DNA from 4 places in the Ferrimonas lipolytica genome. Region 2 is predicted to be linked to each of the others. Evidence: predicted binding sites of a transcription regulator. Region 2 holds the regulator's gene; each other region holds the start of a gene.
What was found. Region 2 encodes MetJ, which represses methionine synthesis genes. Its sites were predicted from a motif close to TAGACGTCTAGACGTCTA; they were not measured.

Region 1 (8,122 bases), 1.9 Mb from region 2:
TGTCCTTCACTATCGAGATGTTCAACAATTTCTAGCGCAATCGACGAGGTAACCACCCAATCCGCACGGGCTTTAACTGCTGCAGAGGTGTTGGCGTATACCACCACGGTATGATCAGGGTGAGCATCACAAAACTCAGTAAACTGATCCGCAGGGCAACCTAAATCAAGCGAACAAGTTGCTTCGAGAGTTGGCATCAATACGGTTTTATTTGGCGTTAACGTTTTTGCGGTTTCCCCCATAAAACGTACGCCAGCGACCACCAGGGTTTGTGCTGGGTGATCATTGCCAAAGCGCGCCATTTCCAATGAATCCGCAACGCAACCACCAGTTTCTTCTGCCAGAGCTTGGATCTCAGGATCGGTATAATAGTGCGCTACCAAAACCGCATCTTTCTCTTTCAGTAAACGCTTAATGCGTTCCTTTGCTACAGCTTTCTCGTCAACTGACATTGGCTGTGGCTTGGGAGGAAAAAGGTAATGCGAATCATCTACAACCGGGGCTTCTAACATTTTGGGTCAATGCCTCTACAACTAATTGGCGCCATTATACGAGATGCCATTCCACTCGTTAACCTAACTCTGGCGAATACTGTCATATATATCTGGTTACATGCAGTCGATTTCAACGGGCTGTCGCGAAAATAAGGCGCCATTGGCGCCATATTAGGGTTATCGCATCGCCATCATCATCCGTTGCGGTTGCTCAAGGTAACTGCGCCACAGATTGCAGAATCGCGCAATAGTCGCACCGTCAATCACCCGATGATCACCAGACCAGCTGATCTGCATAATAGTCCGAGCTTCCACCTCGCCATCATTATTAAACCGTGGCAAGGTTTGCAGTTTGCCCAAGGCAACAATGGCAACCTCTGGCTTATTGATGATCGGCGTCGCTACCGTACCACCAATGGCACCAATATTAGAGATGCTAATGGTGCCGCCTTGGAGATCTGCTGGAGCAACACGGCCATCACGAGCAGCGCTGATAAGCCGCCCAACCTCAGCACCTACTTCGAGAATAGACCGCACCTGCACCTGCTTAATGTTTGGCACCATCAAGCCAAGCTTGCCATCAACCGCGATACCAATATTGTGGTCATGCACGAAGGTTTGTTCATCGCCAGCATCATTGACACGGCTGTTTAGAGCAGGATATTGACTCATCGCTAACGACAACGCCTTGATGAAAAACGGCATAAAGCTCAGTTTAATCCCCTGCTCCGCATATTGAGCATTCAGGCTTTGCCGTAATGCAACCAGCTCAGTCAGGTCAAGTTCGTCGCAGTAGGTGAAGTGAGGAATGCTCTGCACTGAGGCCATCATCTGCTTTGCCATGGCCGCCTTAATGCCCTTAATCGGCTCAACCCGGTCTGTTCCAGCAACGTACTCAGCCGCAGCCCGTTTCGCTTCAATTGGCATGGTTTCAGGCAGGGCAAGGGGGGCACTATCTGACTGAGCAGATTCTAGGTAGCGATGCAGATCTTCTTTATAGATGCGCCCATTTTTACCAGTACCGCTAACTAAACCCAAGTCGACCTCATGCTCCCGAGCCAACCGCCTAACCGCAGGACTAGCAACGGCTTTGCCATGACGCACAGGCGCAGTAGCTTGCACCATTGAATCGGGGGTTGCTGCCGAGCTAGCCTCGACAGGTGCTGCCGCTGCACCAGCGGCGCTGCTTGGCAGCGCTAATGCGAACAGAGGTTGGTGCACCTTAGCTACTTGGCCTTTACGGTAATAAAGCTTATGGATGGTTCCCTGCTGTTTCGCTGGGATTTGTACCAACGCTTTGTCGGTCATCACATCACAGATAGGCTGATCTTCTTCGACCACATCACCCTCTGCAACTAACCATTCAACCAGCTCACACTCGACAATTCCTTCGCCAATATCTGGCAAAATAAAATCATCAATCACCTTAGCTGCTGCAGCTTGTGGTGGCTCAACTGCAACCTCAGTGATGGCTGTGCTTGCATCAGCCAGCTCTACCTGAAATAGTGGCGCGTGCACCTTCGCCACCTGACCTTTTCGATAGAACAGCTTGGTGATGGTACCGGCGTACGGAGCTGGGATCTGCACCAATGCTTTGTCTGTCATCACGTCAGCAATAGGCTGATCTTCCGCAATCACATCGCCTTCAGCGACTAACCACTCAACCAACTCACACTCAACCACTCCCTCGCCGATATCCGGCAAGATAAAATCCTTAATCATTGCCACTCCCTAGAAATTGACGCAGGTTTTAATCGCTTCAAATATTTTATGTTCGTTAGCCATGTGTTCTTTCTCTAACGACAACGGGTATGGTGTATCTAAACCACAAACCCGAGCAATCGGCGCCTCTAAATAAAGAAAGCACTGCTCTTGAATGGTGGCGGCAATCTCACCGGCGAAACCACCACTTAACGGTGCTTCGTGGCTTATCAGTAACCTTCCGGTGTTGATAACTGATTGAGCAACGGTATCAACATCCCATGGCATGAGTGTACGTAAATCAATAATTTCACAGCTGATGCCGTCATTTTCAGCTCTTTTCGCCGCTGCTTCAATCAACTCCATCTGTGCCCCCCAACCTAGCAGGGTTATATCGCTGCCGGTTTTAACCACCTCAGCGGCTGATAAGGGGATCTCGTAGTCCCCCTCAGGAACCTCACCGACCGAGGCGCGATAGAGCCGCTTCGGTTCAAAGAATATCACCGGATTATTATCACGGATCGACGCTAACAGTAGTCCTTTCGCTTGCTCTGGGTTACGGGGTACAACCACCTTCAATCCGGGGGTTTGGGTAAAATAAGCTTCCGGAGATTGCGAATGATAGTGGCCACCGGCGATACCACCACCATAAGGAGTACGGATGGTTAGGCCGCCCACATCAAACTCATTGCCACTGCGGTAACGGAACTTAGCGGTTTCATTAACGATCTGATCGAAAGCGGGAAAGATGTAATCAGCAAACTGGATTTCAGCTACTGGCCGCATACCTTGAGCAGCCATACCATTAGCAAAGCCGATAATCCCTTGCTCAGTAAGCGGGGTATTGAAACAACGATCTTTACCAAACTTATCCTGCAGCTTGGCAGTAGCGCGAAACACCCCACCAAAGTGACCAACGTCCTCACCAAAGACAACCACTGTGTCGTCATTGCCCATAGCAATATCAAGCGCCTCGTTAATGGCCTGTAGTAAATTCATCTTGGCCATTACAGGTGCTCCTTGCCAGCGGTGGCGCGATAGTATTCTGGGTATTGTTGTACTTGAGTCTTAACCTGCTCTAACTGTTCGCTCAGGTGCTTAGGAACCTCGTCGTAGACATCGGTTACTAAGGTGCTAAGTTCTGGCATCGGCAGCACTTCGGCAACCTTTACCGCAGCAAGTACTTCTTGTTTGTACTGCTGATACAGGGCTTCATCATCGCTCTCACTCCACCACCCCTGCGCTTGCAGCCACAACTTGTAACGCAACACCGGATCGTGCTCTCGCCATTTCTGCTCCTCCTCCTTACTGCGATAACCGGAAGGATCGTCTGAGCTTGAGTGCGCCCCTAAGCGATAACTCATCGCTTCGATCAATACAGGGCATTGTTGTTCCAGTGCAACCTGACGTGCTAATTGGGTTGCCGCCAGCACGGCGAGCATATCGTTGCCATCAACACGAATGGTCTTGATGCCGTAGCCTACGCCACGGGGAGCAATGCCATCGCCAGCGTACTGCTCTTCTGCTGGAGTCGAGATGGCATAGCCATTATTACGACAGAAGAAGATCACTGGAGCTTGATGCACTGCCGCCATATTTAAGCCAGCGTGAAAGTCCCCTTCGGAGGCAGCCCCTTCACCAAAGAAGCAGATGGTAACGTTGTCCTCACCACGCATCTTTTGACCATAGGCGTAACCTGCTGCTTGCGGGATCTGCGTTCCCAATGGCGATGAGATGGTCATGTAATGCAGCGCTTTACTGCCGTAATGGATCGGCATTTGCCGTCCTTTGCCCAGATCGTTGATGTTGGAAAACATCTGGTTCATAAACTGCTCGAGGGTAAAGCCGCGGTAATGCAGTGCTGCATGTTCACGGTATTGAGCCATGATCATGTCTGCGTCATCCAAGGCCGCCGCCGCACCAAGTACCGCTGCTTCTTCGCCGGTGCAGGTCATGTAGAAGCTGATTCGCCCTTGCCGTTGGGCCGCCAGCATCCGCTCGTCTAGAACCCTTGTAAATACGCAGCTATGGTAGATCTTTAGCGCTGAGGCCTTGTCGATTTGTGGTAATTGAGCCTGTTCATAGAGCGACCCATCCGCCTGCAGAACTCGTAAGGTTGGAAACACCAACGCATGCCCGTCGACCAATGTGGCCTCGGTACAATGCTGTGGTTGGGCAGAGTTGTCTGTCATCACTTAACGTCCAATATGTCTGGTGTTGTTATCGCCTTTCGCCAACTACCTTGATGTCAATTTTTGTTTTATTTAATGACATCCAGTTGACGACATCAGAGCAAGTTACCTGCCACAGTAATGCCACACAACCAAGCGTCCACTTAAAGTCAGTGATGGTTGCGCCACCGCTGTAAAACCCCTTTTACAGCGGTGTTTGATTAGATTAATTACTCAAATGGTTGCTCTGCGCCCACTGGTAGAACCGTAAGCAACGCCCGTTGCCCCAGAGCGACCTTGGCGTTTGGGAACACAATCGCTTCCCCATCGGCCTTAGCACGATATTCAACCTCTCCATCCTGCGCCAATAGATCACCCCGTTGGTACTCAGTAAAATTAGCGGCATCGTCGGCAAAATTAAGGGTAAAGGCATCGCTTTGTTTATTGATCTCTTGGGCTACGTCAAACACCGTCAGTGGTGCTGCCGCATCAATCAACACCGGTTCTGCACTGATTAAACGTCGTAACTGGCTTTCAATCTGTGCAACCGACTGGCTATCGTTGTGACCAAATGGGCGCACCTTTCCTAATTCCACCGTAAAGGCATCGGCACCGAATTGGTTGGAGCTAAAGTAGCTGAAAGTGGTTTGAGGCGAATGGATTAACAGCGCGGTATCAATGCCGCCATTGGCCAAAAAGGCCAGCTGTTGACGTTTCCACGGCTTACCATGACGGAACGGGTAGATTGCAAACTTCTCCCGTTTCGAATCGCGAATGGCAGTGTGCAGATCATAGTGGTAGCGCTGTCCGTCTCGTTGCTGGAAAAACTCAGTAACCGCCAACTCCAATCGTTTCGCTCGTTGTGCTTCATCGCCTTGATAGTTCGAATGATTACCACTAAACAAGCGATTCATATTGTGTTCTAACTCGCGCTTACCCACGACCATCGCTGGCGGGTTACCGAGTAAAATAAGCAGTCGATTACGACAGTTCAAGGTTCCAGCTAGCAGTTCTTGCACCAGTCGGTTAAGCAACTCTATTGGCCCAGTTTCGTTACCATGCACGCCAGCAGACAAAACAATATCAGCCGCATCCGGTTGTGGCGGTTCGAACCGCAAGATCCCCACATCGGTAAGGCTTACCTCTACTCCACCAGCCAACTCAAACTGTTCTTGTTGCGGTAAATTCGATGGATACTTCAGGGTGTGCGACAGCAGGTCGTGATGTTGTTGTAGCAAGGCTCTTCTCCTTGAGCAAATGATCTGCAGGCAGTGTACCAAGGCCACCACAACAATTCTCCTGCACACAATGGTTGTAATTCCGCCGCCGTGACATTATTCTCCATGGACGTTTAGCCATCTAAACATCTTAACGTTTAGACTTTTATCGTTCAGTTAGGTCGGAAGGAGTATCACCATGGCAGTAGCAACCTTTGGCGCCGGATGTTTTTGGGGTGTTGAACAGTTTATTCGTGAGATTGACGGAGTAACTGCGGTACGTTGTGGCTATATGGGCGGCCACCTTGATAATCCGACCTATGCGCAAGTGAAAGCTGGTGATACTGGCCACGCCGAAGTAGTACAACTTGAGTTTGACCCGGTGGTGGTCAGTTTCGAACAGTTGCTGCAGGTATTCTGGCAGTATCACAACCCAACGACTGTCCATCAACAAGGTGAGGACGTGGGTAGCCAATACCGTTCAGTGGTGTTTTACCATAACGACAATCAAAAAATAGTGGCTGAACAAACCAAACATCAAATCAGCCAAACCGGCTACTGGGCCGGCAACACCATCGTTACCGAAATCGTGCCAGCCACCACCTTTTGGGATGCCGAGGAGTACCACCAGAACTACTTTGGTAAGCACGAGCTACCAAGCTGCCACCTGCCATTCTTTTAAACTAACCGCCAGACTAGATGACATTGGCAACTACGCATGGCGAAGGCACAGCACTGCCGATTATTGCGGCTGCCACAAACAACAAACCCGAGCTTAGCTCGGGTTTGGCATTTAACTGAAGATAATCAAACTTAACGACGTTTACGTCGATTGGCTTTCTCTTCCTCTTTGGCCTGCTTAGCGGCTTCTTCGCGCTCACGCTTCTTTTGCAACTCAGCCTCTTCCACTTCCATCATCGCTGGCGTTTCAAGCGTAATGCCACCTAGGGTTCCATCTCGCAACTCGTTAATGAGAATGGCACCAAAGCGTTCAAGATCGACGCGCCCACCACCGCGAACACAGCCGCGTTTCTTACCGGCCGCTTCCATAAATTCCCAGTCCGTTTGTGGCAGTTCATCCAGCTTATAGCGTTCCTCTAGCCGCTCTGGGTAGGCCGCCAGCAGATATTCAGATACGTAGCTACCCAACTCTGAGTAATCAACAACGGTGTCGCGTACCGCGGCAATGGCAGCCAATCGAAAACCGTAATGTTCATTCTCAAGTTTTGGCCATAGCATTCCTGGGGTATCGTACAGCATGATCCCCTCTTCCAGCTTGATCCGCTGTTGGGCTTTAGTCACTGCTGGCTCGTTACCGGTTTTGGCGACGATACGCTTAGCCATGGTGTTGATAAGCGTTGATTTGCCTACGTTCGGAATGCCCATGATCATCGCTTTGATCTGCTTATCGTTACCGACTTTATTCGGGACCAATTTTTTGCACAGTTCGCTGATCTTATGCACATGGCCGGCTTTATCGGTATCCAACGCTAAGGTTTTAACCCCACGTTGCTGTTCCAGATAAGCCATCCATTGCTCGGTAAGCAGCGGATCAGCCAAATCGGCTTTGTTGAAGACTTTGATTACTGGCTTATCGCGACGCAGTTGCGCCACCATTGGGTTTTCACTGCTATATGGTACGCGAGCATCAAGTACTTCGATGATCACATCCATCTGCGGCATGACCTCTTTAATCTCACGCCGGGCCTTATTCATATGGCCAGGGAACCACTGGATCGCCATAATTTATCTCTTCAACTGGTTATTAGCGCGCAAGTTTACCCTGCTTGTCGCTCCGGCTCCACTCACAGCCTTAAGCTGGCACAAGAAAAAAGGGAAGCCACTTGGCTTCCCTTAGTATACGCTGCGAAACGTTAGGCGATCTTAGCAATCAATTGCTGTGCTTGAACCAGCAACTGTTCGAGGTGAGTTTCACTGTCGCTGCTTTCGGCGTAGATCTTATAGATTGGCTCAGTGCCCGACGGGCGAGCTGCAAACCAGCCACGCTTGGTCACCACTTTAAGGCCACCAATGGCGGCGCCATTACCTGGGGCCTCAGTCAGTGCCGCTTCAATAGGATCGCCCGCGAGCTGGTCTTGGCCTAAATCATCAGCACTTAAGGTTTTTAACGCCTGACGGATCTTATCTGATGCGGGTGCATCAACACGGCGGTAGTAGTGCGCGCCAAACTGCTGCTCTAGCTCAGCGTAGTGCGCCGCTGGTGATTTACCGGTAACCGCGAGGATCTCTGCTGCCAGCAAACATAAGATAAAGCCGTCTTTGTCGGTAGAGAATGCCGCGCCAGCAAAGTCTGGGAAGCTGGCACCAGCGCTCTCTTCGCCACCAAACACCACGCTGCCATTGGCTAAGCCATCAACAAACCATTTAAAGCCAACGGGCACTTCCATCAATCGGCGTTGATGTTGCGCTACCACCTTGTCAATCATCGCACTGGATACCAAAGTCTTGCCAATAGCTGCTTGATTATTCCAGTTAGGGCGATGGCCAACCAAGTAGTTGATAGCCACAGCAAGGTAGT
Region 2 (8,122 bases):
GGCGATGTAACGCAGCGCCTGATTGTGCTGTTGTGCGCTGGCCAATGCTTGCGCCATCGGCTCATCAAGTTCATCAATACGGGCTAAGAACTGCTCCACTGTTAGGTTCTGCAGTTGTTCCGGTACCAATGACTCCAGCTCTACATCAACGAGCTCCAGCTCTAACCCTAATTCCCGTGCAACGATTAGTAACTTACGCTGCATATCCACGCCGGAGAGGTCGTCACGAGGGTCCGGCTCAGTAAAGCCCTTCGCTTTCGCCTCCAGCACCAGCTGTGAGAACGGTTTGCTGCCATCAAAATGGTGAAACAGCCAACTCAAGGTGCCCGAGAACACGCCATCAATTTGGCTGATGGTGTCGCCACTTCGGCGCAGATCGTCAATGGCATAAAACACCGGCAAGCCCGCGCCGACAGTAGCGTTATAACGCCAATAGAGGTGGCGCTTAGCAAGGCTCTTCTTTAAGTGCTGATAGAACCCTAATGGGCCACTGCCCGCTTGCTTATTGGCACTGATCAGGTGAATACCTTGCTCAAGCAACTGCGGATAGCCCAAGGCCAGATCGCCACTGGCGGTGATATCGAGCAGGATCAATTCATCGTATGGCAACGCCGCTGCCCGAGTGATGATCTCGCTCAATTGATAATCGCAACCGTGTTCGGCAAATCCTTGCTGCCACTGGGATACTTCAATCCCTTGCGGCTCTAGCCAAGCTCGGTTTTGGCCTAAAATGGCCACTAGGGTTAATTCCGCTTCAAGTTGGTCGCTGATCTGGCGCTGGTATTCAGCGAACTGTTGTAGCCAAGCACCGCCAATATTGCCCTTGCCCGCCACGATCAAACCAAAGGTTTTCAATGGTCCGGCACAGCGGCGATGCACTCTGGCAGTGAGATCCGCCACCTGCTCCATTGGCACTAGGGTTATCAACGCCAACTCGTCGGCTTGTAGAGGCCACGCACGACGACTGAGTAAACGAGCAAAAGCACCGCTCAGGCGTTGGGCATGGTTGCTGATTAAACCAACCAAGCCCAAACCACGCTCGACTCGGATCGGCTGCATAAACTGGCGCTCGAGTGCATCAGCGGCGGCACTGGCGTTCTCTTCAGTAACCACAATGGCGCGCTCTTGCAGATAGGACACTAATACCGCGATCCCCTGCTCTTCCAACGCTTCCGCGGCTTGGGCGGTAGCATCCGCATCACTTGGGCAATGCAGCACCACCACCGAATCAACACTGGTAATAACCGGCTCTGCCGTCGTTTCACCGGCTAGAATACGGGTATACGGCCGCTCTGGAGTAAAGCTCGAGCGCACCTGCAACGCCATCGCGTGTTGCTGCAACGGCTCTAAGGTCCGGCGGTGTAATACCGGTGAGCCTAACTGCGCTAAACGGTTCGCTTCCGCCAACGACAGTTGTTGCTGCAGTCGAGCATCGACCAGCAGGTTTGGATCAGCGTTAAAGACCCCCTCGACATCAGTCCAGATGGTGCAGCAGTCGGCTTGCGCAATGGCACCAATGGCGGTAGCAGAGTAATCGGAGCCGTTACGGCCCAGTAACTGCGCTTGTCCTTGCTCATTACAGGCGACATAACCGGTAATCACCAAGCGACTGCTGGGGTAACGGACACACAGCGCATTAAGTGCTTCGCGGCTACGGCGGTAATTCGGTTGTGATTGTTGATTAACCACCAAAAAATCACGTGCATCAATGGCATGGGCATTCACACCAAGCTGCCCCAACAGTGCCGCCAGCAAACGGCTAGACCACAGTTCACCTAACGCCTGAACTTGAGCACGATGATGGCTGGCATCCGCTAACCAAGCCGGTAGTTTATCGATATCTTTATTTAGCTTATCCGCCAGTTGCAAGGCCTCTGGCCCAAGCAAAAGACGTTCAATCAGCCCAAGTTGCAAACTCTGCAGGCGCGCCAGCTCGGCACTGTAGCTGCGGCCGTTGTGAGCCAAGCTAAGCAATTCAATCAGCTGATTAGTGGTTTTACCAGCGGCGGACACCACTACCAGATCGTCACTTTTTCCTTGGGTAAGCAGTATGTGCGCTACGCGCCGGTAACAATCCGCATCCGCTAAGCTCGAACCACCAAATTTATGCACACACCGAGATTGTTCAGACACGGGTACTACTCCTTTAAACCAATGCTTGTTGTAAGTCAGCGATAAGATCTTCTGTGGCTTCAATCCCCACCGAAAGGCGGATCAGAGTATCGCTTATCCCTGCTGTCGCCCGCGCTTCTGGCGCCATCGCCGCGTGAGTCATGGTCGCAGGGTGAGCCACCAGTGATTCCACTCCGCCGAGGCTTTCTGCCAATGAGAACAGCTCGAGCTTAGCCAAGAACTGCCGTACTTCCGCCTCACCACCGTTGAGTTCAAAGCTGAGCATGGCGCCGAAGCCCAGTTGCTGCTGTTGAGCCAATTGATGTTGTGGGTGAGAAGGCAAACCGGGGTAATTCACTTTGGCAATGGCTGGATGCGAATTGAGCAGCTCTGCTACGGCCTCAGCATTGCGCTGGTGTTGTTCAATCCGCAGCGGCAGGGTACGCAGGCCACGCAGAGTAAGAAATGAATCAAACGGTGCACCGGTGATCCCTAAACAATTGGCCCACCAAGCTAATTGCTCCGCCAGCTCAGTCGTGTTGGCGATTACAGCACCACCAACGACATCGGAATGGCCATTGATGTACTTAGTGGTCGAGTGAATAACAATGTCAGCCCCAAGACCGATAGGTTGCTGCAATACTGGCGATAAGAAGGTGTTATCTGCGACAACGAGAGCGCCGGCGTCGTGTGCTTGAGTTGCGATTTTAGCTACGTCCACCAAACGCAGTAATGGGTTAGACGGGGTTTCCAACCATACCAACTTGGGTTTCTGCGCTAATGCTTGTGCCAACGCTTGCTCATCGTTCTGATCGACCACCGCCAGTTTAAAGGCGCGCTTGGCTGCCAGTGAGGTAAACAAGCGATAGCTGCCACCGTAGCAATCGTGCGGAACCACGAGCAGATCATCTGGCCCCAGTAATGCCGTGCATAGAGTAATGGCCGACATACCTGTTGAGGTCACCACCGCGCCAGCACCGCCCTCAAGCTTCGCCAATGCCTCGGCTAACGTGGTGCGAGTAGGGTTACCACTGCGCGCATAGTCGTATTGGCGTGGCTCGCCAAAATCAGCAAAGGTGTAATTGCTAGATAAGTAAATTGGCGCAACGACAGCCCCGTGCTGAGTGTCCGTATCAATCCCTTCTCGGGCGGCGATGGTAGCAAATTGATGTTTACTCATCGGTGGCATCCTCCAACTTGATGCAACAGGTGACAAAATGATTATTTACATTATCTTCACACCAGTGGGGCGTCAAGATGTTTAGACGTCTAAACGTATAAAAGTGGAGATGGCAATTATTTGACTATAACTTTTAGAGCGTTAGAATTTGCACCGTAATCAAAATTTATAGGTGCATCGATGAGTATCGAGTGGAACGGCGAATACATCAGCCCATACGCCGAACACGGGAAGAAAAATGAACAGGTGAAGAAGATCACCGTTTCTATCCCATTAAAAGTATTGAAGATCCTTACCGACGAACGGACCCGCCGTCAGGTTAACAACTTGCGCCACGCCACCAACAGTGAGCTGCTGTGTGAAGCGTTTTTACACGCTTATACTGGCCAGCCGCTGCCAGTCGACGACGATCTTGGTAAAGATAAAACCGACAGCATTCCCGCTATCGCCCGCGAAATGATGGACGAAATGGGAATCGACTGGGAAAGCCTCGACGACTAAGTAGATATTAAGAAAAAAATCCGCTGCGGCGGATTTTTGTTTTGGGCACCCATAATTCACGTTGAAATAAACGCGGCAACGTCATACCCAAACACATTGGTACGATAAACCAATACAGTTCTGGTGCCGCCATTGATAATGATGCAATGGCCGGCCCAGGACAGATCCCAGCAATACCCCATCCAAGCCCGAACAACCCAGCACCACTAATCAACTTAAGATCAATCGAGTCGTGCAGTGGCAAGGCAAATTCTTGACCAAGCACGCTGCGTTGACGTGGTTTAATAAGCCATAGGTAACCCAGTGTAAAAACGCTGACACCACTCCCCATAACGAACATCAAATCAATGTCCCACGCGTCGTGCATATCCAAAAAACCCAACACCTTTTCCGGCATCGTCATTTGCGATATCACCATTGCCAACCCAAACAGTACACCGGCAATGAGGGTAATCAGCAGGTTCGCCAAATATTTATTCACCCTACACTCCCACCACATGGCGCAGAACAAATACGGTAACGATGGCAACGGACATAAAGGTTAACGTTGCCATGATAGATCGTCCTGAAAATCGACCAATACCACAGATCCCATGGCCACTGGTGCAACCGTTGCCAATGGTACTGCCGATGCCTACGAAAAGCCCTGCTAGTCCAAGTTGCCAAGGACTATTGGCATATTCTGTCGCAATACTTCCGCCAAAATAGCTAGCCCCCAGCCAACCACCAAAAATAAGCCCACAAAGGAACAATATCCGCCAAATGACATCGACAGTAGGTTTATTGAATAGGCCCCCTACAATGCCGCTGACCCCTGCAATTTTACCAGTGAACAACAGCAATAAGACGGCTGAAATCCCTAATAATAATCCACCAGTCACCGCATTTATCGACACAACCATATTTCCTCCAAGGTCAGTTATTGTCGTGCCAACAAAGTTAGCAAGCATTAATTTAGATTTATCTAATGCTATTGGGATTGATTGATTGTTGCAATGAAAAACAGCTCGGTATTTTCCGCAACCTTTACCAACTCCATGTTTACGTTCAGATAAACCGCTTGTTGTGACAATCAATCGCCCAAACTCATAGCTGACTCACCTTTTTTATAACCACGATTTGCCACACTGCGGCCATATGCTCTGAATTACCTATTCAGTGATGACTCCAAATTAACTTGCATTGGTATTGTTGATGATTAAAAAAGGCTTGTTAGCGCTATCTCTCGTAGCTGCATCGATGACGGCATCGGCGTCATTGGAAGGGATGAAACCTATTGTTGGACCAGATCAACCGCTGGGTTACCTGATCCACAACCCTTACGAAAATGCACCATTAACCGCACTGGTAACGTTGAACGGCCACAGCATTTCCGATGTCTCGGTTACCGTTCACGCGAAAGAGGGTGGCGTGCCAATCAGCTACCCGGTGGGCGATATTCGAATAATGGATGAAGGTGGGGTACCCATCTTTGGCCTCTACCCTAATCACATGAATACCTTCACCGTCACTTGGACCGAAGCTGGCGAACAGCGCAGCCACGACTACCAAATGCTCGCTCCAGCGGTAGATTTGGGCTACACCAATGATCAGTGGGCCCATACCCCACTAATCAAGCCAATAACGGTTGATCCCGACTTCAAGGATCGCCTGTACTTCATCAACTGGACCAAAGCCGACGGCAAGGTGGCGCAACTTAACCACAACAACATTGAAGGCCCAGGCACATTTAACTGGGATGGTGTTCCGGGCTTTATGATTGTCGATACCGCCGGCGATATCCGTTGGTACATGAATCCATACACTACCCATGATTCCAAAAGCTACGAAAACGCTGGCTACGCCATGGGCATGAACCTCACCGACAAAGGCAACATGGTGTGGGTGCAGGGGCAAGGTTGGAAGCAGATGACCTTGATGGGTCGCATGGTCAGCGAACACAGCTTGCCCGGCGACTTTATCGATGCCTCCCACGAAGGCATTCAGGTTGAAAACGGTAATATGCTGATTCGCGCCGCCCGCAAAAACTACCGCCGCGCAGATGGTAAGCTGGTTAATACCGTCCGCGATCAGATCATCGAAGTAGACATGAATGGTCAGCTGGTCGACTTTTGGGATCTCAATGAAATCCTTGACCCAATGCGCGATGCGGCGTTGATTTCACTCGATGCTGGCGCCGTTTGCCTAAACATCAACATCAACAAAGCTGGCCACCAAACCACCGCCGAAGAGGTTGCTAGTGCACCACTTGGGGATATCCACGGTATCGACGTTGGCCGTAACTGGGCCCACATCAACTCCATCGATTACGATCCTACCGATGACTCAATCATCATATCTTCACGCCACCAGTCTGCTGTAATTAAGATTGGTCGGGACAAAGAAGTTAAATGGATCCTATCCGCAGCCAAGGGCTGGAGTGAACAATACCAAGACAAACTGCTGCAACCGATTGGTGCCGATGGCAAAGCACTAAGCTGCACTATTCGCGGAGAGTGTAAGGACAGCGATTTCGAGTTTAGCTGGACCTCACACACCGCCTACAAGGTCGACGAGAAAGGCACCTGGACCGTATTTGATAACGGCGATGGCCGTAACTTGCGCCAACCCTTCTTTGCCAAAGAGAAATACTCCCGTGCAGTGGAGTACGACATCGACGAAACCAACATGACTGTGAAACAGTTGTGGGCTTACGGTAAAGATGAATTGAAATACGCCGGCTATTCGCCAGTAACCTCTATCGTTAAGTATCAGCAAGATAAAGACTCAATGATGAGCTACTTCGCGTCGGCAGGCTTATTTGGTGTCGGTGGTGGTTATGGCAACACCAAAATGGATGACACTACCGGCAAAGTGAAGTCTATCTTGGTTGAACACCGTTACGGTGAACAAGAGCCTGCGGTTCGTATCGACATCGACAGCCACCAGCTGTTTGCTACCGGATACCGCGCTCAGGTTATCCGTCCGGCAGATATGCTGAAGTAGGCTAGCTTCGCTTTCGATACATCATAAAAAAGGCTGGGTCGTAGTTAAGTGTTGAGGTTTATATCAAGCCTTCGGCTCTACCGATTTCGGTGCTGTTAGCGGACGATGTCGCGGTGGCGACGGCACATTCTGGTATGCATTAGGGGGGGGAGCTTCGCCCCCCCTTTGGAATCCCCCCCTTGTATCAACACTCGCCAAGTCGGTGCTTTAACAGCATTGGCAACAACAATACTTAGTTGGTACACAACCATAAAAAACGGCTGCAATTAATGCAGCCGTTTTTATATCTGTCATCCCGCGCTGACCGTTTAAGCAAACACGCTGTTAATCCTGCGAATAGCCACTTGGCAGCTCAGTCAATGAAGTCGCACCGGAATCGATGGCCGCTTGCGCTACCGCTGCGGCAATACGTGGTAGTAGCCGCGCATCGGTTGGCTTTGGCAGTACGTAATCAGCGCCAAACGCTAAAGACTCAAGACCGTAACTGTCCAATACACTCTGGGTAACCGGCTCTTTCGCCAAGCTGCGTAAGGCATGGACTGCAGCGACTTTCATCTCATCGTTGATGGCATTAGCACGCACATCTAAGGCACCGCGGAAGATGAATGGGAAACAGAGCACGTTGTTAATCTGATTAGGAAAGTCTGAGCGCCCGGTCCCCATAATCACATCAGCTCGAGCCGCTTTTGCTAGCTCTGGGTGGATCTCGGGATCTGGGTTTGAGCAAGCGAAGATCACCGGCTTATCGGCCATCAGCTTCACGTCATCGGCACTCAATAGATCAGGGCCAGATACCCCCACAAATACGTCCGCGTCAACAATGACATCCTGCAGCGTCCGTTTATCGGTATTGTTGGCAAACAGCTTTTTGTATTGGTTCAGGTCTTCTCTACGGGTATGAATAACCCCCTGACGATCGAGCATGTAGATTTTCTCGCGCATGGCGCCGCACTTAATCAGCAGCTCCATACAGGCGATAGCCGCCGCCCCTGCGCCCAAACAAACAATGGTGCTTTCATCGAGCTGTTTACCTTGAATTTCCAATGCGTTAAGCATGCCCGCAGCAGTAACAATGGCGGTGCCATGTTGATCGTCGTGGAATACCGGGACCTTACAGCGTTCTTTTAAGCGGCGCTCGATTTCAAAACACTCTGGGGCCTTGATGTCTTCAAGATTGATGCCGCCAAAGGTATCTGCAATGTTGGCTACCGTATCGATAAACTCATCGGCCGTACGATGAGTTACCTCAATATCAATCGAGTCAATGTTTGCGAAACGCTTAAACAATAGGGCCTTGCCTTCCATTACCGGTTTAGATGCCAACGGACCAAGGTTACCTAAGCC
Region 3 (8,122 bases), 1.1 Mb from region 2:
GATCAAACTTTACATCACTGAAACCACGGGAAGCTTTTTCAAAACTGGTTAGCAGAATATCTCGCTGCCATTGCACCATATTGAAACTCGGCTGTTGTTGTTTCAAAGCAATACGTGCGGCTAAACGATCCCAGTAGAGCGAGCGATCATCAAAATGGCCACTACGGACGTCGTTAACCGCACGTTGCCATAGGTTCTTACCATCTTCAGCCACTTTATGAGTGACGGTCAATTCGTTGCTGTCGGCGCGATAACGGCCGAGCAACTGCTCGATCTGTGGTTGATAACGGCCGGTAACATCGGCTAGTTCGGTGACGGCGTTGGTGTATCGTTGCTCTTCGATATTCATCGGTGCAGCGAATGCGGTACTGGTTAACAGTGATAAGGCAAATAAGGCTTTAGCTGTCATGAAACGCTACTCCTTTAGCGAAATATTGCAGTTAACTTACCTTGTTAAGTGTTAATGGGCAAAGCCAAGTAGTTGTTGAATAAATAAAAATTATAAAAAAACCCGCACAAGGCGGGTTTATTTTGCAAAGCGGTCTTACAGACCAGCTTCTTCGCGCAGCACCTCTGCTTTGTCGGTTTGCTCCCAAGGGAACTCAACGCGACCAAAGTGACCGTAAGATGCGGTCGGCTGGTAGATAGGACGCTCTAGGTGCAGCATCTGGATCAGGCCGTATGGGCGCAGATCGAAGTGCTTACGTACTAAGGCGATTAGTTTATCTTCAGGCAATTTACCGGTGCCGAAGGTTTCAATGCTGATGGAGGTCGGTTCAGCCACACCAATGGCGTAGGAAACCTGGATTTCACAACGATCAGCCAGCCCAGCTGCAACGATGTTTTTCGCTACGTAACGGGTTGCGTATGCCGCAGAACGGTCAACCTTCGATGGATCTTTACCTGAGAATGCACCACCACCGTGACGAGCCATGCCGCCGTAGGTATCAACGATGATCTTACGACCAGTTAGACCACAGTCACCCATTGGGCCGCCGATAACGAAACGGCCGGTAGGGTTAATGTGGAACTTAGTGTCCTTGGTGATCCACTCTTGTGGCAGTACCGGCTTGATGATCTCTTCCATCACGCCTTCACGCAAATCGTCTAGGGATACAGACTCAGCGTGCTGAGTAGACAGTACTACCGCGTCAATACCAGCAACGCTGCCATCGCTGTTGTAAGCGAAAGTAACCTGAGACTTAGCGTCTGGGCGTAACCAGTTCAGGGTGCCGTTTTTACGTACTTCAGCTTGGCGCTTAACCAAACGGTGAGAGTAAGTAATAGGTGCTGGCATCAGGACGTCGGTTTCGTTAGAGGCGTAACCGAACATCAAACCTTGGTCACCAGCGCCTTGCTCGCGAGGATCGGTCTTATCAACACCCTGGTTGATGTCTGGAGACTGTTTACCAATGGCAGACAGCACTGCACAAGAGTTAGCGTCAAAGCCCATGTCAGAGTGGGTGTAACCAATATCACGTACGGTTTGACGAGTGATCTCTTCGATATCTACCCAAGCGGAAGTGGTGATCTCACCACCTACCATCACCATGCCGGTTTTTACGTAAGTTTCGCAGGCAACGCGTGCCTTAGGATCTTGCGCCAAAATGGCGTCCAGTACTGCATCAGAGATCTGATCAGCAATTTTATCCGGATGGCCTTCGGATACGGATTCGGATGTGAATAGATGACGTGCCATATAAGGAACTCTCTCGTCGGGGAAACAAATTAGGGTGTAGAAGCATCTACGTCTGGACGGCTATTCTATGGACTTTAATTAGGAAAGTCAGCGTTGAAGATCAAATTGTGACGATTAATTAGCACAATCGAGGCAAGTTTAGTTGCTGTTTCGCTGCTTTGGTGGGGCAGAGCGTGGTCATGTTGCTAGAGGCTGAGGGCCGGATTCGGTCATTTGGCTTGATTTGTTCTATAACTAGCTGATAATTGACCATGTTATAGCCTGCACATGGTGTTGGCATTCATTGAGGCATACGGGCAAGGAGGCTCCGATGGCATCAATCTACTCCGGATTACTGTTGAGCGGTGTGGCCGCTCTACTTCCGTGCGCGGTATACGCCAAAGGGCCGGATCTCATGCTGGCCAAAAGCTACTTTCAAGGCATCGACGTCAGTAACTTTCTGATTAGTGAAAAATTTGACGGTATGCGCGCCTATTGGACCGGCAGTAAACTGGTGAGCCGTGGCGGCAACGATATTAAGACTCCTGCGTGGTTTATCGCTAAGTTGCCTTCATACCCGCTGGACGGTGAACTGTGGTTGGGGCGAGGTAAGTTTCAGGAACTGATGAGTCTGGTCCGTACTAGTGATAGCAGTGATGACCAATGGCGCCAAGTGAGCTTTATGGTATTTGACAAACCAATGAGCCTTAATCCGTTTTTTGTCCGCCAGCGCGAGATTGAAACCCTAGTGGCCACCATGCATCAACCCCAGATCCGTTCAATCAAACAGTATCGTGTTGATAGCCATATCGAGCTGGAACAGTTGCTGCTGGAGTATCAGCACCAAGGCGCGGAAGGGTTGATCCTGAAACGTTACGATTCGCCCTATTTGGTGGGACGCTCACACCTAATGTTGAAGATGAAAGCCTACCAAGATGCCGAAGCCGTAGTTGTTGAGCATATTCCCGGTAAAGGCCAATTTGAGGGAATGATGGGCTCGTTGTTGGTTGAGCGCAGTGATGGCACTCGCTTTAAATTAGGTAGTGGCTTTAGCAAGGCCCAGCGTCTCAATCCGCCTGAAATTGGCCAGGTGGTGACATATCGTTACAACGGTTTGACCGATAACGGCCTGCCTCGTTTCGCTCGCTTTGACAGAACTTTCGTTGGTTTGTAGCCCATTCCATTGCAACCGCGCCTAAAATTCCTCCATAAGAGTGACATTGTTTGCCACTCTTAGCTTCGGCTATTCACTGTTTTTGCCAGCGATTTGCACGAAATAACACGTTGCAATTGCGTCTTAGTAGCCAAAATTAGAGAATACCGCCGCCTACAAATTTATTCTCTGTTTTCAGGAGCAACAATGTCGTCCCGTAAAGAGCTAGCAAACGCGATTCGCGCGTTGTCCATGGATGCTGTGCAAAAAGCCAAATCCGGTCACCCAGGTGCCCCAATGGGTATGGCAGATATTGCTGAAGTGCTGTGGCGCGATTTCCTCAAGCATAACCCGGCTAACCCAGAATGGGCGGATCGTGACCGCTTCATCCTATCCAATGGCCACGGCTCGATGCTGATCTACTCGCTGTTACACCTCAGCGGTTACGATCTGTCTATCGAAGATCTGAAACAGTTCCGCCAACTGCACTCCAAGACCCCAGGTCACCCAGAGTACGGCTATGCTCCTGGTATCGAGACCACCACCGGTCCTTTAGGTCAGGGCATCACCAACGGCGTTGGTATGGCATTGGCTGAGAAAGTGTTGGGCGCGCAGTTCAACAAGCCGGGTCATGACGTTGTTGATCACCACACCTACGTATTTATGGGTGATGGCTGTCTGATGGAAGGGATCTCTCACGAAGCCTGTTCTTTGGCTGGTACCCTTGGTCTAGGAAAACTGGTGGCGTTCTGGGATGACAATGGCATCTCCATCGATGGCGAAGTTGATGGTTGGTTCTCCGACGATACCCCTAAGCGTTTTGAATCTTACGGCTGGCACGTTATCCCTGCGGTAGATGGCCACGACTCTGCGGCGATTAAAGCTGCTATCGAAGCTGCGAAAGCCGAAACCGGCAAACCAACACTTATCTGTACCAAGACCATTATCGGTTTCGGTTCACCGAACAAGTCTGGTTCTCACGATTGTCACGGCGCTCCTCTGGGCGACGAAGAGATCGCAGCAACTCGCGAATTCTTGGGTTGGCCACATGCGCCGTTTGAGATCCCAGCTAACGTTTACGAAGCATGGGGTGGCAAAGCTCAAGGTGCCGCTGTCGAAAGTGCTTGGGACCAGAAGTTTGCTGCTTACGCTGCTGAATTCCCTGAATTAGCCGCTGAACTGAAGCGTCGTTTGGCCGGTGAAATGCCAGCGGATTGGGATGCTCACGTTCAAGCTTATATCGCAGATCTGCAAGAAAATGCTAATAAGGTTGCAACCCGTAAAGCATCGCAAGATTGCTTGAACGCCTTCGGTCCAGTATTGCCTGAACTGTTAGGTGGCTCTGCGGATTTGACTCCTTCGAACCTGACCAACTGGTCTGGCTCTAAGTCAGTAACGGCTGAAGACGCTTCCGGTAACTACATGCATTACGGTGTACGTGAGTTCGGTATGAGCGCCATCATGAACGGCGTCACCTTGCACGGTGGCTTTAAGCCATACGGCGCGACTTTCCTGATGTTTATGGAATACGCCCGTAACGCTGTGCGTATGGCCGCACTGATGAAACAGCCAACCATCTTTGTTTACACTCACGACTCTATCGGTTTGGGTGAAGATGGCCCTACTCACCAACCAGTAGAGCAGGTCGCTTCACTACGTATGACGCCTAACTCAACCACATGGCGTCCGTGTGACGCGGTGGAATCTGCAGTAGCGTGGCGCCATGCAGTAGAAAGCACTGATAGCCCAACCTCGCTGATCTTCTCGCGTCAAGGCCTAGCGCCAATGGCACGTAACGAGCAAGCGTTAGCCGATGTAGCTAAAGGCGGTTACGTCCTTAAAGATAGCGCAGGTAAGCCAGAGCTAATCCTGATTGCTACCGGCTCTGAAGTCGAACTGGTTATGGCTGCTGCTGAAAAGCTAGAAGCTCAAGGCAAAGCGGTCCGCGTTGTATCTATGCCTGCAACCGAAGTGTTTGATGCGCAAGACGCCGCTTACCGTGAGTCGGTACTGCCGTCAGATGTGACGTCCCGTGTAGCGGTAGAAGCACTGATTGCTGACTTCTGGTACAAGTATGTTGGTCTTGATGGCCGCGTTATCGGCATGACCACCTTCGGTGAGTCAGCCCCTGCCGGTGAGTTGTTCAAGCTGTTCGGCTTTACCGTTGATAACGTAGTAGAGACCGCACTAGAACTGGTTGACTAAGATAGTCCGGTTTTAGTAAACGCCTTAAGCCTCTGGCTTAAGGCGTTTTTTTTTGCATTAAATTTCAGAATGCACGGTATATTGGGAGGAGGTGTTACTGATGTATGGTTGTGATTCTTGTTAGCTCTAGATCGTTTTTTGCTGCTGTTGCTTGGGCTGTTAGCCTGTGCCGTTGTGGTGCCAATGTATGTGGCGCTACCTCCAGCCATGCTGGCTCTGTTACCGTGGCTACCGCTGGGAACCATGGCCGTTGCGCTGTTGCTCAGCCAGATCTACCAGCAGGGGCGGATGGGCTTTGTTATCTTACTGTCACTGCTTAACTACGGTATTGCGATACAGCTACAGCAGCACTTGGTAACCGAGCCACCAACGCAATCGCTCTATTGGCTGTGGGCCTTGAGTGCGCCGGTGTTGCTGCAATTAATTACCGCACTGGCGGTGCCTCTGGTTTTTCATCGTCGGGCCATTGGTCATTGGTTGCTGATTGTTATCGCCATGACTGTTGCATTGTGGTTATGGCATCAACCTGAGCAGCTCGGTGTTATTAACCCATGGATGCAGCATCGCAGCTTAGCGTTGGTTGATTGGTCGCCAGCGCCGCTGATTATCTTGGCCATCCAATTGATAATCGTGATGTTGAGTTGGGTGAATTATCTGCTTAATAAAAGTCATGATTTGATTGCCATTGTATTGGCGCAGGCGGTTCTGTTGCTGTCGACGGTGTGGATTGAACAGGCAGCGATTGTGGCGCTGTTAGCGACGACGCTCGCGGTCGCGCACTTTATTCTGGTGTTGGGGCTAGGGCACCAATTGGCGTTTATTGATGAGTTAACCAATATCCCCGGACGCCGCGCATTGAACATGGCGTTAGCGCGATTGGGCAAGCGTTACACCATCGCTATGGTTGATATCGATCATTTTAAAAAATTTAATGATACCCATGGCCATGATGTCGGTGATGAAGTGCTGCAGATGGTGGCACAACAGATCAATAACGTCGGCGCCGGTGGGAAGGCTTATCGTTATGGTGGTGAAGAGTTCAGCGTGGTTTTTGCCGGCAAGGATCCTAAACAGTGCCAAGCCGCACTGGAGCAGATTCGCACCGATATTGCCGATTATCGGTTTGTTGTGCGCAGCGCTAAACAACGCCCAAATGATGGTAAGCAGGGGAAAACACAACGGGGAGCCGGCGGCGGTAAAACGGTGCAGGTAACCATTAGTTTGGGCGTGGCCAATCGCACCGCTAAGCGCAATGACAGCGACTCGGTGTTCAAAGCCGCTGACAATGCGTTATATCGTGCCAAAAAGGCAGGGCGCAACTGCCTGAAGTTGGCGAGTAGCAGTTAGTATTGGCTAGTCACGTTGGCCGAGTTTGACCTTGCTCTCGTCAATAAACCACAGTGCTTCTTTGCGACGACGACCCAGAACTAACGCTTGCTCTGCAGCAAACAAAAATGCCTTCCAGTTACGTTGCAGTGTGCCGTAGCGGGTTTCAATAATATGTTCGGCGTCGTAACAAACAAAGACCACAGTCTGCGGGTCCCAATTGAGGTGGCCAGCCAGTGTTTCAGGTAACGCTTGCTCTTCGCTATCAAACGCCCGTTCCCAGTTTTCGGTTTTTGGCCAGTGGCTGTTGTCGCTGAGCCAGTCACTGTCTTCTAATCGGTCGAGATCGATGGCTTCAGCACTAATATCACGTTGCCATACTTGATTAGCGAAGCTGCTGGTCATTGGTTTGATGGTAGCGAGATCCGCTTCGGTGATCCCCATATCTGCTCGTTTGTAGACCCAGTGCAGGGGGTAATCTTGCAATTCGATGTAGTTCATCTGAAACGACTCTTAGAAGGTAAGGCGCTATTTTAACAGAATGAAAAGCGCTTCTCAGTGTTGAATAGTGCCAGTATGCTAGTTGCCGACTATCTAAAGGAGTGATTATGGCAATCTGGAAGCGTGCAATTGACCTATCCCAATGGAATGATACCAGTGCGAACTCGATGGTAAGCCATCTTGGTATGGAACTTATCAGCTATGATGATAACTCCATTACCATGAGCATGCCGGTAGACAGTCGTACTCACCAGCCGATGGGACTCCTCCATGGTGGTGCCAGTGTCGCCTTAGCGGAAAGCGTTGGTTCTATTGCGGCGAACATGTGCGTTAGTAAAGATTACTACTGTGTTGGTTTAGACATTAATGCTAACCATATTCGTGCTACCCGCTCCGGTACTGTGTTTGCTACGGCAACACCAGCTCATCTAGGGGCTACCACGCAGGTATGGCAGATAGAGATAACCGATGAACGACAACGGTTGGTATGTACCAGCCGATTAACCATGGCGGTGCTCCGCCACAAAGGAGATCAGTGAAACTGACCTTTTCTCAGGGGGTGCTGATAGCAAACCCCAATGAGTTGATGGTGCGCCTCGAAGGGCCAGCACGCATCACCTTTCAAGCGGCAGCAGATAATATTCAGCTGGTTGGGATCGCCAATGTCATTACCGGTTTTGGTGGTGGGGTGAGCTGGTCGCTGCAGTTAGACGATGAGGGGCAATTGCAGCTGTTAGCGCAAGAGTTAGGGCTGGAGATTAAAGGCGCTCGCTGATCAATATCAACAAAAACGGCAACCATTGTGGCTGCCGTTTTTCGTTACTCGATTTAGATGAAATCGGTATTAACTGTCTTTCTTCAATCGCACCATCTTGACCATATTTTCAGCAACTTCAACTACTTCAAGCTGATGCCCAGCCACCTCTAAGGTGGTACCTGGCGCTGGAATATCTTCCAACTGCTCTAAGATCAAACCGTTAAGCGTTTTTGGTCCGTCGGTTGGTAACTGCCACTCCGTCTCGCGGTTGAAGTCTCGCAAAGTAATAGAAGCATCAACCAGCAGGCTACCGCCATCTTCCTTAGTGATATCTTCACTTGGCGGCGTTTGTAAGCCGGTGGTGAAGTCACCAACGATCTCTTCCAAAATATCTTCAAGGGTAACCAGACCTTGAATGTCGCCGTATTCATCGACTACCACGCCCATTCGCTCTTTCGCGCTTTGGAACTTTAGCAACTGTACGTTCAGCGGCGTGCCTTCA
Region 4 (8,122 bases), 620 kb from region 2:
AAGCAATTGGAGCAGCTCGCGCATCAGATGGAGCAAGTTCCGCAGCGACAACGTGATCTGTTAGCACAGCTGCAACAATTGAATAGACGCTTGAAAGAGCTATTAAACCAATACGGCGAACAATGACACTCATCGCTGCTTCAACCATAGCGGTGGTTTTGCTTTCAATATGAGTTTTTGATAGATATTTGACGGGATGTGACCATGGTCACGAATAGGTTAACCGTCTACATTTTCGGTGGTGTGCAGTTAATTAAACTGCCATATCTGTTTTTGTGGTTCTTTAAGTTGCACGGGTGACGTTGATCACTAGCGATTAATTGAGGTGGCGATGTTTTTTTGTTCGTTAGATTATCCCTAGGTAACTAAGTAGACTCTGCTGTCATTAATCGAACATTGAGCAATTTAAGAGTCACTTATGCCAAAGAATTCCCTTTCCACGCGCATCTTTATCGGCCTTTTTGCCGGTCTGGTCCTTGGTGTGCTGCTCCGTGGCGGTTTTGCTGACGGTGCCGCGTGGGCAGACAGTCTTGTTACTTTAGCTGCGACCATTGGCAGCATGTTCGTTAACCTCATTATGTTGTTGGTTGTACCGCTGGTATTTGTATCAATCATCAGTGGCATGACTGAACTGCCGGACTCCAAGGCATTTGGCCGTTTGGGCGGTAAAACGTTCGGCCTTTATATTGCCAATACTTTAGTCGCCATTTCGGTTGCCCTGATTGTGGCGCTATTACTGCAGCCGGGTGTTGGCGCCCAACTGCCGCAACTGGCAGGCTCAGCCATCAGTAATACTGAGCTGCCAAACATTGCCGCATTGATTTCCGACATTATCCCTCGCAACCCGTTCCAAGCATTTGCCGATGGCAACATGTTGCAGATCATCTTTATGGCGCTGCTGTTTGGCTTCATCTTGAAGCAACTAGGAAAACAAGTAGAGGGGGTTGCTGCAGGCTTCCGTAAAGCCAATCTGATTATGATGGCGCTGATCTCCATGGTTATGCGCGGCGCACCAATTGGCGTTTTCGCCTTGATGGTTAAGTTAGGTGCCACCTTAGATGCCAGTACCTTCACCTCGGTGATTGGTTACATCGCGTTGATTGTTGGTTTGTTATGTTTGTGGATGTTGGTGGTATACCCTACGTTTGTATCCCTGTTTACCGACATCTCTGCTGCCGAGTTCCGCACGAAAACCCGAGAGCAAATGCTGTTTGCCTTCTCTTGTGCCAGCTCGAATGCTTCGATTCCAGTTACTATGCGCACCTTGACTGAAAAGTTGGGTGTTAGTAAAGCAACCGCTGGCTTTGGGGTTCCGCTAGGTGCAACCATGAACATGGGTGGTGTTTCAATCTACATCACCATTGCGGCGTTCTTCCTAGCTAACGCCTATGGTGCGCCAATTACCACGGAGCAATTGCCAGCGCTTATCGCTTTTGTATTCCTGTTGTCTGTTGGTGCTGGTGGTGTTCCGGGTGGTGGTGCAGTAATGATTGGCGTCCTGATCCACCAAATGGGCCTACCGGTAGAAACCGCTTTTGCGCTGATTATCGCTGTTGACCGCATCATCGATATGTTTGTAACGGCAGCCAACGTTGTTGGTGATGCTGCCGTGGTAACCATGGTTGACCGTAGTGAGCGTGAGCAGCAAAGCAGCTTGGTTACTGAAAACTAAGTCGCCACACCTGCTGTTCAACAACCTCGCACTGGCGAGGTTGTTTTCGTTATAGCTTATTGAATATAAAAGAAAATGACTGGAATGTAGCCAGTTAGACTACACTTTAAGGATACGATGGGTTGATTGGACAGGTCTTCAGTTGCGCTGAGGTACCACGATGGAGAGGATGCCATGAGCAATTGGGTACAGGGAAAAGTAGTTGAACGAATCGACTGGAATGAGCGCTTATTTAGCCTCAAGGTCGATGCACCGGTAGATAAATTTGTCGCTGGTCAGTTTGGAAAGCTAGCGCGGGAAGAGGGTGGGGAACGAGTTCAGCGGGCGTATTCATTTGTTAATTCTCCGTCGCAGTCGGTATTAGAATTTTTGGCAGTGACGGTAGAGGAGGGTGAGCTGTCGCCGCACCTACAAGATCTAACCCCTGGTGACGAGGTGATGGTTTCCACGCGCCCGAATGGATTTCTTACCTTAGATGAGGTGCCCGCTGGACGCGAACTCTGGATGTTTGCAACCGGTACCGCGGTTGGTCCATTCCTATCTATTTTACAGTCTCAAGAAAGCTGGGAACGCTACGAAACTTTCGTATTGGTATACGCGGTCCGGCAAAGTGAGGACTTAGCTTACCTTGAGTTGATTGAATCAATTCAAGCAGCATACCCAGATAACTTCCGTTTTGTTCCTATTGTTAGCCGTGAGGATAAAGAGGGAACCCTCCGAGGGCGGATCCCTGAGCTATTGCTCAATGGAGAGATTCAAGCCGCCGCCGACGTACCAATAGCACCAGCGCGAAGCCAAACCATGATTTGCGGTAATCCGGATATGATTCGCGACACCGTTGCAGTATTGGAAAGCATGGGGCTGCGCAAAAATTTACGTCGTACTCCTGGCCAGATCACCGTTGAAAAGTATTGGTAAGTGCAGCGACAGCACAAGGCTGAGTTAAAAAATGGCGTGCCCTTAAGCACGCCATTGTTGTATTTATTGAATCGGTTATGTCGCTGTCACAGGCCTTAAAGGTTAGCTGCAGCGAATAAACTGGTTGGTGTCGTGCTGATATTGGTAGCCCAAATCCAGCAGTTGTTGCTCCAGTTGCAAGCTATCGAGTTCCATCTCAGCAGCTAAATCGGCCAAATTATTACTACCGTGACGAAGTTTCTCATTAACAATCCCAATTAGGATCATTGGGTCGAGTTCCCGCGCGTTTAGTATCTCCATCTCAACCTCACTGTTCCCTACGCCATTGTCTAAAAATAGACGGTAATGCCAGTGTAAGTCACTATTTAGTCATTAAGATGAAAATTAAATTGATTGGTAAGGCGGCAGAGTCAGCTAGTTCAACTTATCGTTTAGCTGACCATGGTGATAGGATCAAAAAAGGGCTGTGTGCCAATTAAGTGTTGCTGTTTCCAAGGCTGTTAAAGCACTGGCTAGGCGAGTCACAAGGGTAAAGCACTACCGCTATTGATCTTCTGCCGCATTGGAGCAGTTCAGCGAAGCGTTTTGGACTGCAATCTAAGGCAAAGGGGGATTCGAAAGGGGGCGAAGCTCCCTCCCTAATGCATACAATAATGTGCCGTCGCCACCGCGACATCGTCCCCTAAAAGCACCGAAATCGGTGAAGCCGAAGGCTTAAGATAAACTTCAACAGCTAACTACGGCACAGTCCGCAAAAGGGCCGTTAGGCCCTTACTCTTTGCAGTGCTGTAGCACTTATTGGCCAAACAATGGATATGGACGTTCGAGCAAGGTGGCGCTGTGCTCACCCAGTTGAAATTGTGGCTGTTCTGGTAATTCCTTATTCATTACCACAGTTAACAGCTGACGCTCGCCACTGATTACCGAGGCAATAATGGTTCCGGCGCGGCGCCAGTTATCGCCCAGTTGCAGTTGCAGTTCGCCTGTTGCATCGACGCTAGTTGCCAATACGTATAATGCGCGCTTGTTGCCACCGCGGAAGTGCATCCGAGCGATGGTCTCTTGGCCGATGTAGCAACCTTTGTCGTATTGAATGCCACCGATGGCATCGAGGTTGACCATCTGTGGCACAAACTCGCCACTGTGCTGGGCTTCAAACCATGGTCGAACCGCGAGTAACTCCGATGCGATAAAGTCGTTCTGCTCACCTTGTGGGAGCTGCGCAAGCTCTTCTGGTAACGCTTGGCCTGCTGGTAGCACAACCACGGCACGGCCTTCATCAATCAGTGCGATGGCATCGCCACTGTGACGAAGGTTAGCGTCGCCACTCCAATTGGCCAGTGGCGCTAGAGCATCGTCACCGATTAAGGCAAAACGCTGCAATGATTCGGTCGCATCGAGCAAATCGATTTTATTGAATACCGCGTATTTGTTCAGTGCCGGCAGATCAGCTTGCAGCAATGAAGTTGGCATCAACATTAAGATTTCATCAGCTAGGTGTGCCAACCGGAATGCGGCAATCATCTTACCCTTCGGGTCACAGTGGCCAGCAAAGCTCCATTGGCCGATAGGCAACTTAACCAGATCACAGGTTAACTGGCTTTGCAGATAGGTTTTGCGATCGGCGCCGGTGGCACGGATCACGCCCATGCTTGGGAGTGGAACTAATTGGGTCGGGATCATGATAATTCTAATTCTTGACTGATTAACTCGGATTTTACTCGCATTACCAACAAATCATAGGCCTGCAGTGCAAACACAACTGTGACCATGGCAGCAATCTGTGCCGTTGTTAGGTCTGTTATGGCATTACTTATAGCGGCGCCGGTTATAGATAAACTCCGGCAGCACCTTGCTCATCAGCGCAGCAATGCGCCAACGCTTGGTGACGTAAACCGTATGCTTACCACGACGCAGTGCCTTAAGTGATTGCTTGACGACCTTATCTAATGACGCTGCCCAAATACCCTTGCCACGGCCGTGCATCTTATCTAAGTAACCCAAGCGTAGATCGGTGATGATAATCGGCAGCTTTAGTCGTTGCGCGTGTAGGCGCAATCCCTGCAAATAGTTTTGTTGGAACGCCTTACTGGCGTGGAAGGCGGTTTGAGGGCCACCACGTTCACCGGCAATCGAGGTGAAGCAGCCAATTTGGCCAAACTTTTGCTGTTCCATCTGCTTAAAAGCGGCATTAGCGATAGCGGCAAAACCCTGCACGTTAACGTCGATAATCGCTTGGTCTAGTTGCCACGGTAACTCAAGATCAAGGCCGTTGGCGGCGGTGTTGATAACCACCAAGGCAACACCGTCTAAGTCCTGCCACAGTTGATTGAATGCCTGCTGACACTGCTCGGCGTTGCGGATATCTAACTCAACTAAGCGGCAGTCAGTTTGCTGCTGGAGCTTCGTTAGTCCGCTGGGATCAGCAGCCATCAACCCGAGTTTAACGCCCTGTTGATGCAGTTGCAGTGCAAGTTGTTGAGACAGTGCGGAGTTGGCACCGACGATGATGGCACTTAGATTCGACATGAAATTCAGTTCTGACCAGAGAATGATTGAATTTTAGGGAGTCATTCAAGGCTTTACAATGAAACCATGACATCATCAGTGGATTTGGAGTTGTAGCCGTCTAGATGTCTTGATATAACTGTTCAATTGTTTGTTAAGGAGAGCATCGCAATGCCGGTTAAGGTTCCCAGTCGTTTACCCGCTTCACGGATATTACGAGGAGAGAATATCTTCGTTATGTCGGATGAACGAGCCGCCCAACAGCACATTCGTCCATTGAAACTGCTGATCCTTAATTTGATGCCGAATAAGATTGAGACCGAAACCCAGTTGTTGCGCTTGCTCGGTAATACTCCGCTACAAGTCGATGTTGAGTTATTGCGGATCCATAATCGCCCCTCAAAGCATACCCCTTGTGATCATATGGACGATTTCTATCGCAGCTTCGATGAGGTTAAGCACAATAACTACGATGGTTTGATCATCACTGGCGCACCGCTGGGTGAGTTAGAGTTTGAACAGGTTGATTACTGGCAAGAGATCCAGTCCATCATCGATTGGTCACAAACCCATGCAACCTCGGTGCTGTTTCTCTGTTGGGCTGCTCATGCGGCGTTTTATCATCTCTACGGCATTAAACGACAACTGCGTGATACCAAGATCTCGGGAGTGTTTCGCCACCAACGGGTACATCAACATGTACCGTTACTCCGAGGTTTCGATGATGAATTTTGGGTGCCGCACTCGCGTTTTGCTCAGGTGCCATTGGATTGGCTTAATGCTCACCCTGAACTGAATGTGTTGGCGCAATCGAACGATGCCGGTGCCTATCTGGTGGTGTCGAACAACAACCGTAACCTGTTTGTTACCGGCCACCCTGAATATACCCGCACTACGTTATTGGATGAATATCGACGCGATCTCGCGTCGGGGCAAGAACCGTTGATCCCCGCGAACTACTTTCCTGGCGATGATCCTACTGGGCAACCGTTTGCTCGCTGGCATGCACACGGCGCATTACTCCTAACAAATTGGCTCAACTACTACGTTTACCAGCAAACGCCGTTTGATCTGTCAGACATGTCTGGGTTAATGCCAATAGAATAGTGCTGCTGTAATCCAGTTCATTAACAAAACGGCAGTGGGAGTGACCGCCGTTTTACTTATGGTTGGAATAAAATCTTCTCTTAGCGGCGCCGTTCTAACCTCCGCATAACCTCAATAATGCCAATTTGCTGTTAGTAGCACCGACTGCAGCATCCTCTCTTACTGCGCGTTATTCGCCAATAGCTTATTAATACCAACCCGATAGGCTGTGTCGTAGTTAGCTGTTGAAGTTTATCTTAAGCCTTCGGCTTCACCGATTTCGGTGCTTTTAGGGGACGATGTCGCGGTGGCGACGGCACATTGTTGTATGCATTAGGGGGGGAGCTTCGCCCCCTTTGGAATCCTCCTTGCCTTAGGTCGCAGCCCAAAATGCTTCGCTGAACTGCTCCAATGCGGCAGAAGATCAATAGCGGTAGTGCTTTACCCTTGTGGCTCGTCTAGCCAGTGCTTTAACAGCCTTGGAAACAGCAACACTTAATTGGTACACAGCCTTTGGAATCCCCCGTGCATTAGGTCGCAGTCGAAAATACTTCTCTGAACTGCTCCAATGCGGCAGAACATCAACGACGATAGTGCTTTCCCTTTGTATCGAAATTCGCCTAGCTAGGGCTTTAACAGCATTGGAAAGAACAACACTTAGTTGGTACGCGCTGCAGTGGTGTGATGCCATAGTGCCTTAAAGCTAGCTTTACACTCGACCTTGGTCGTAAGCGATTAGTTTACGTTGCCGTAAGCGTAATGTTTGCAGTAGGCTGGCAACATTGCATTTACATTGGAGAGTAGAGATGTCGAAGGGATCAGTAGTCGTTATTGCTTCAGCTGCGCGGACGCCGATGGGCGGATTTCAGGGAGCACTTAGCGCTGTCGCCGCCCCCTCGCTAGGAAGCACTGCAATCAAAGCTGCTTTAGAGCGGGCCAATATTGCTGCTGAACAGGTTGGCGAAGTGTTGATGGGATGTGTCTTGCCTGCAGGCTTGCGTCAAGCTCCGGCAAGGCAAGCTGCCCTCGGAGCAGACTTGCCAATTAGTGTTGGTGCCACCACGGTTAATAAGGTCTGTGGTTCAGGCATGAAGACGGTAATGATGGCTCACGACATTCTAAAGGCCGGCAGTGCCGATGTGGTTGTGGCCGGCGGTATGGAGAGTATGACAAATGCCCCATACTTGCTGGAAAAAGCCCGTGGTGGCATGCGCATGGGGCACGGCAAAGTGATTGACCACATGTTTTTTGACGGCTTGGAAGACGCCTACACCGGCGGGGCAATGGGTAGCTTTGCTCAGGCCACTGCCGATCAATACAACATCACTCGGCAGCAAATGGACGACTATGCGCTTGAGTCTTTGCGTCGCGCGAATGCCGCCATAGAAGTAGGCGCGTTCAAGGATGAGATCACCCCAGTTACCATCTCTGGCCGCAACGGCGAGGTTATTATCGATACGGATGAACAACCGGGTAATGCGCGTCCAGATAAGATCCCTGCGTTGCGTCCAGCCTTTGCTAAAGATGGCACTATCACCGCAGCCAATTCCAGCTCTATCTCAGATGGGGCTGCAGCAGTTGTGGTTACCACTGAAGAGTATGCCAAAGCGAACGGCATGCCAATCTTGGCCAAGATTGTTGGCCATGCTAGCCACGCCCAGCAACCGAGCGAATTTACCATCGCACCAGTAGGGGCAGTATCGAAGCTGTTGAGTAAGCTGGAGTGGAGCAAGGACGATGTTGATCTGTTTGAGATCAATGAAGCCTTTGCCATGGTTACCATGTTAGCGATACAGGAGCTTGAGCTTGAACATCACAAAGTGAACGTTCACGGTGGCGCTTGTGCCTTGGGTCACCCGATCGGCTGCAGCGGTACTCGTCTTATCGTTACCCTTATTCATGCGCTGAAGCAGCGCGATGCAAAGCGTGGCGTCGCTT

Region 1: a site for MetJ is predicted at 5,711-5,728, ahead of msrA (peptide-methionine (S)-S-oxide reductase MsrA). Genes of this name have one in related genera too.
Region 3: a site for MetJ is predicted at 1,745-1,762, ahead of metK (methionine adenosyltransferase). Genes of this name have one in related genera too.
Region 4: a site for MetJ is predicted at 5,213-5,230, ahead of metA (homoserine O-acetyltransferase MetA). Genes of this name have one in related genera too.

What each region holds. Positions count from the first base shown of each region.
Region 1 covers NZ_CP051180.1:879,247-887,368, reverse strand. Annotated here, with positions in the region: gene nadA (quinolinate synthase NadA) at 1-512, opposite strand, end outside; gene HER31_RS04205 (dihydrolipoyllysine-residue acetyltransferase) at 672-2,216, opposite strand; gene HER31_RS04200 (alpha-ketoacid dehydrogenase subunit beta) at 2,226-3,203, opposite strand; gene HER31_RS04195 (thiamine pyrophosphate-dependent dehydrogenase E1 component subunit alpha) at 3,203-4,387, opposite strand; gene astE (succinylglutamate desuccinylase) at 4,597-5,604, opposite strand; gene msrA (peptide-methionine (S)-S-oxide reductase MsrA) at 5,783-6,265, shown strand; gene ylqF (ribosome biogenesis GTPase YlqF) at 6,397-7,326, opposite strand; gene pgm (phosphoglucomutase (alpha-D-glucose-1,6-bisphosphate-dependent)) at 7,458-8,122, opposite strand, start outside.
Region 2 covers NZ_CP051180.1:3,110,694-3,118,815, forward strand. Annotated here, with positions in the region: gene metL (bifunctional aspartate kinase/homoserine dehydrogenase II) at 1-2,133, opposite strand, end outside; gene metB (cystathionine gamma-synthase) at 2,147-3,292, opposite strand; gene metJ (met regulon transcriptional regulator MetJ) at 3,473-3,793, shown strand; gene HER31_RS14270 (YeeE/YedE family protein) at 3,801-4,274, opposite strand; gene HER31_RS14275 (YeeE/YedE family protein) at 4,276-4,869, opposite strand; gene HER31_RS14280 (aryl-sulfate sulfotransferase) at 4,988-6,778, shown strand; gene HER31_RS14285 (malic enzyme-like NAD(P)-binding protein) at 7,103-8,122, opposite strand, start outside.
Region 3 covers NZ_CP051180.1:119,310-127,431, forward strand. Annotated here, with positions in the region: gene HER31_RS00555 (C15 family peptidase) at 1-409, opposite strand, end outside; gene metK (methionine adenosyltransferase) at 545-1,699, opposite strand; gene HER31_RS00565 (DNA ligase) at 2,010-2,852, shown strand; gene tkt (transketolase) at 3,039-5,036, shown strand; gene HER31_RS00575 (GGDEF domain-containing protein) at 5,154-6,383, shown strand; gene HER31_RS00580 (DUF2947 family protein) at 6,390-6,863, opposite strand; gene HER31_RS00585 (hotdog fold thioesterase) at 6,971-7,402, shown strand; gene HER31_RS00590 (DUF3389 domain-containing protein) at 7,399-7,638, shown strand; gene HER31_RS00595 (HlyC/CorC family transporter) at 7,708-8,122, opposite strand, start outside.
Region 4 covers NZ_CP051180.1:2,486,545-2,494,666, reverse strand. Annotated here, with positions in the region: gene HER31_RS11400 (hypothetical protein) at 1-126, shown strand, start outside; gene HER31_RS11395 (dicarboxylate/amino acid:cation symporter) at 419-1,672, shown strand; gene HER31_RS11390 (ferredoxin--NADP reductase) at 1,847-2,590, shown strand; gene HER31_RS11385 (DUF4250 family protein) at 2,693-2,890, opposite strand; gene ygfZ (CAF17-like 4Fe-4S cluster assembly/insertion protein YgfZ) at 3,386-4,273, opposite strand; gene HER31_RS11375 (SDR family NAD(P)-dependent oxidoreductase) at 4,400-5,119, opposite strand; gene metA (homoserine O-acetyltransferase MetA) at 5,270-6,205, shown strand; gene HER31_RS11365 (acetyl-CoA C-acyltransferase) at 6,991-8,122, shown strand, end outside.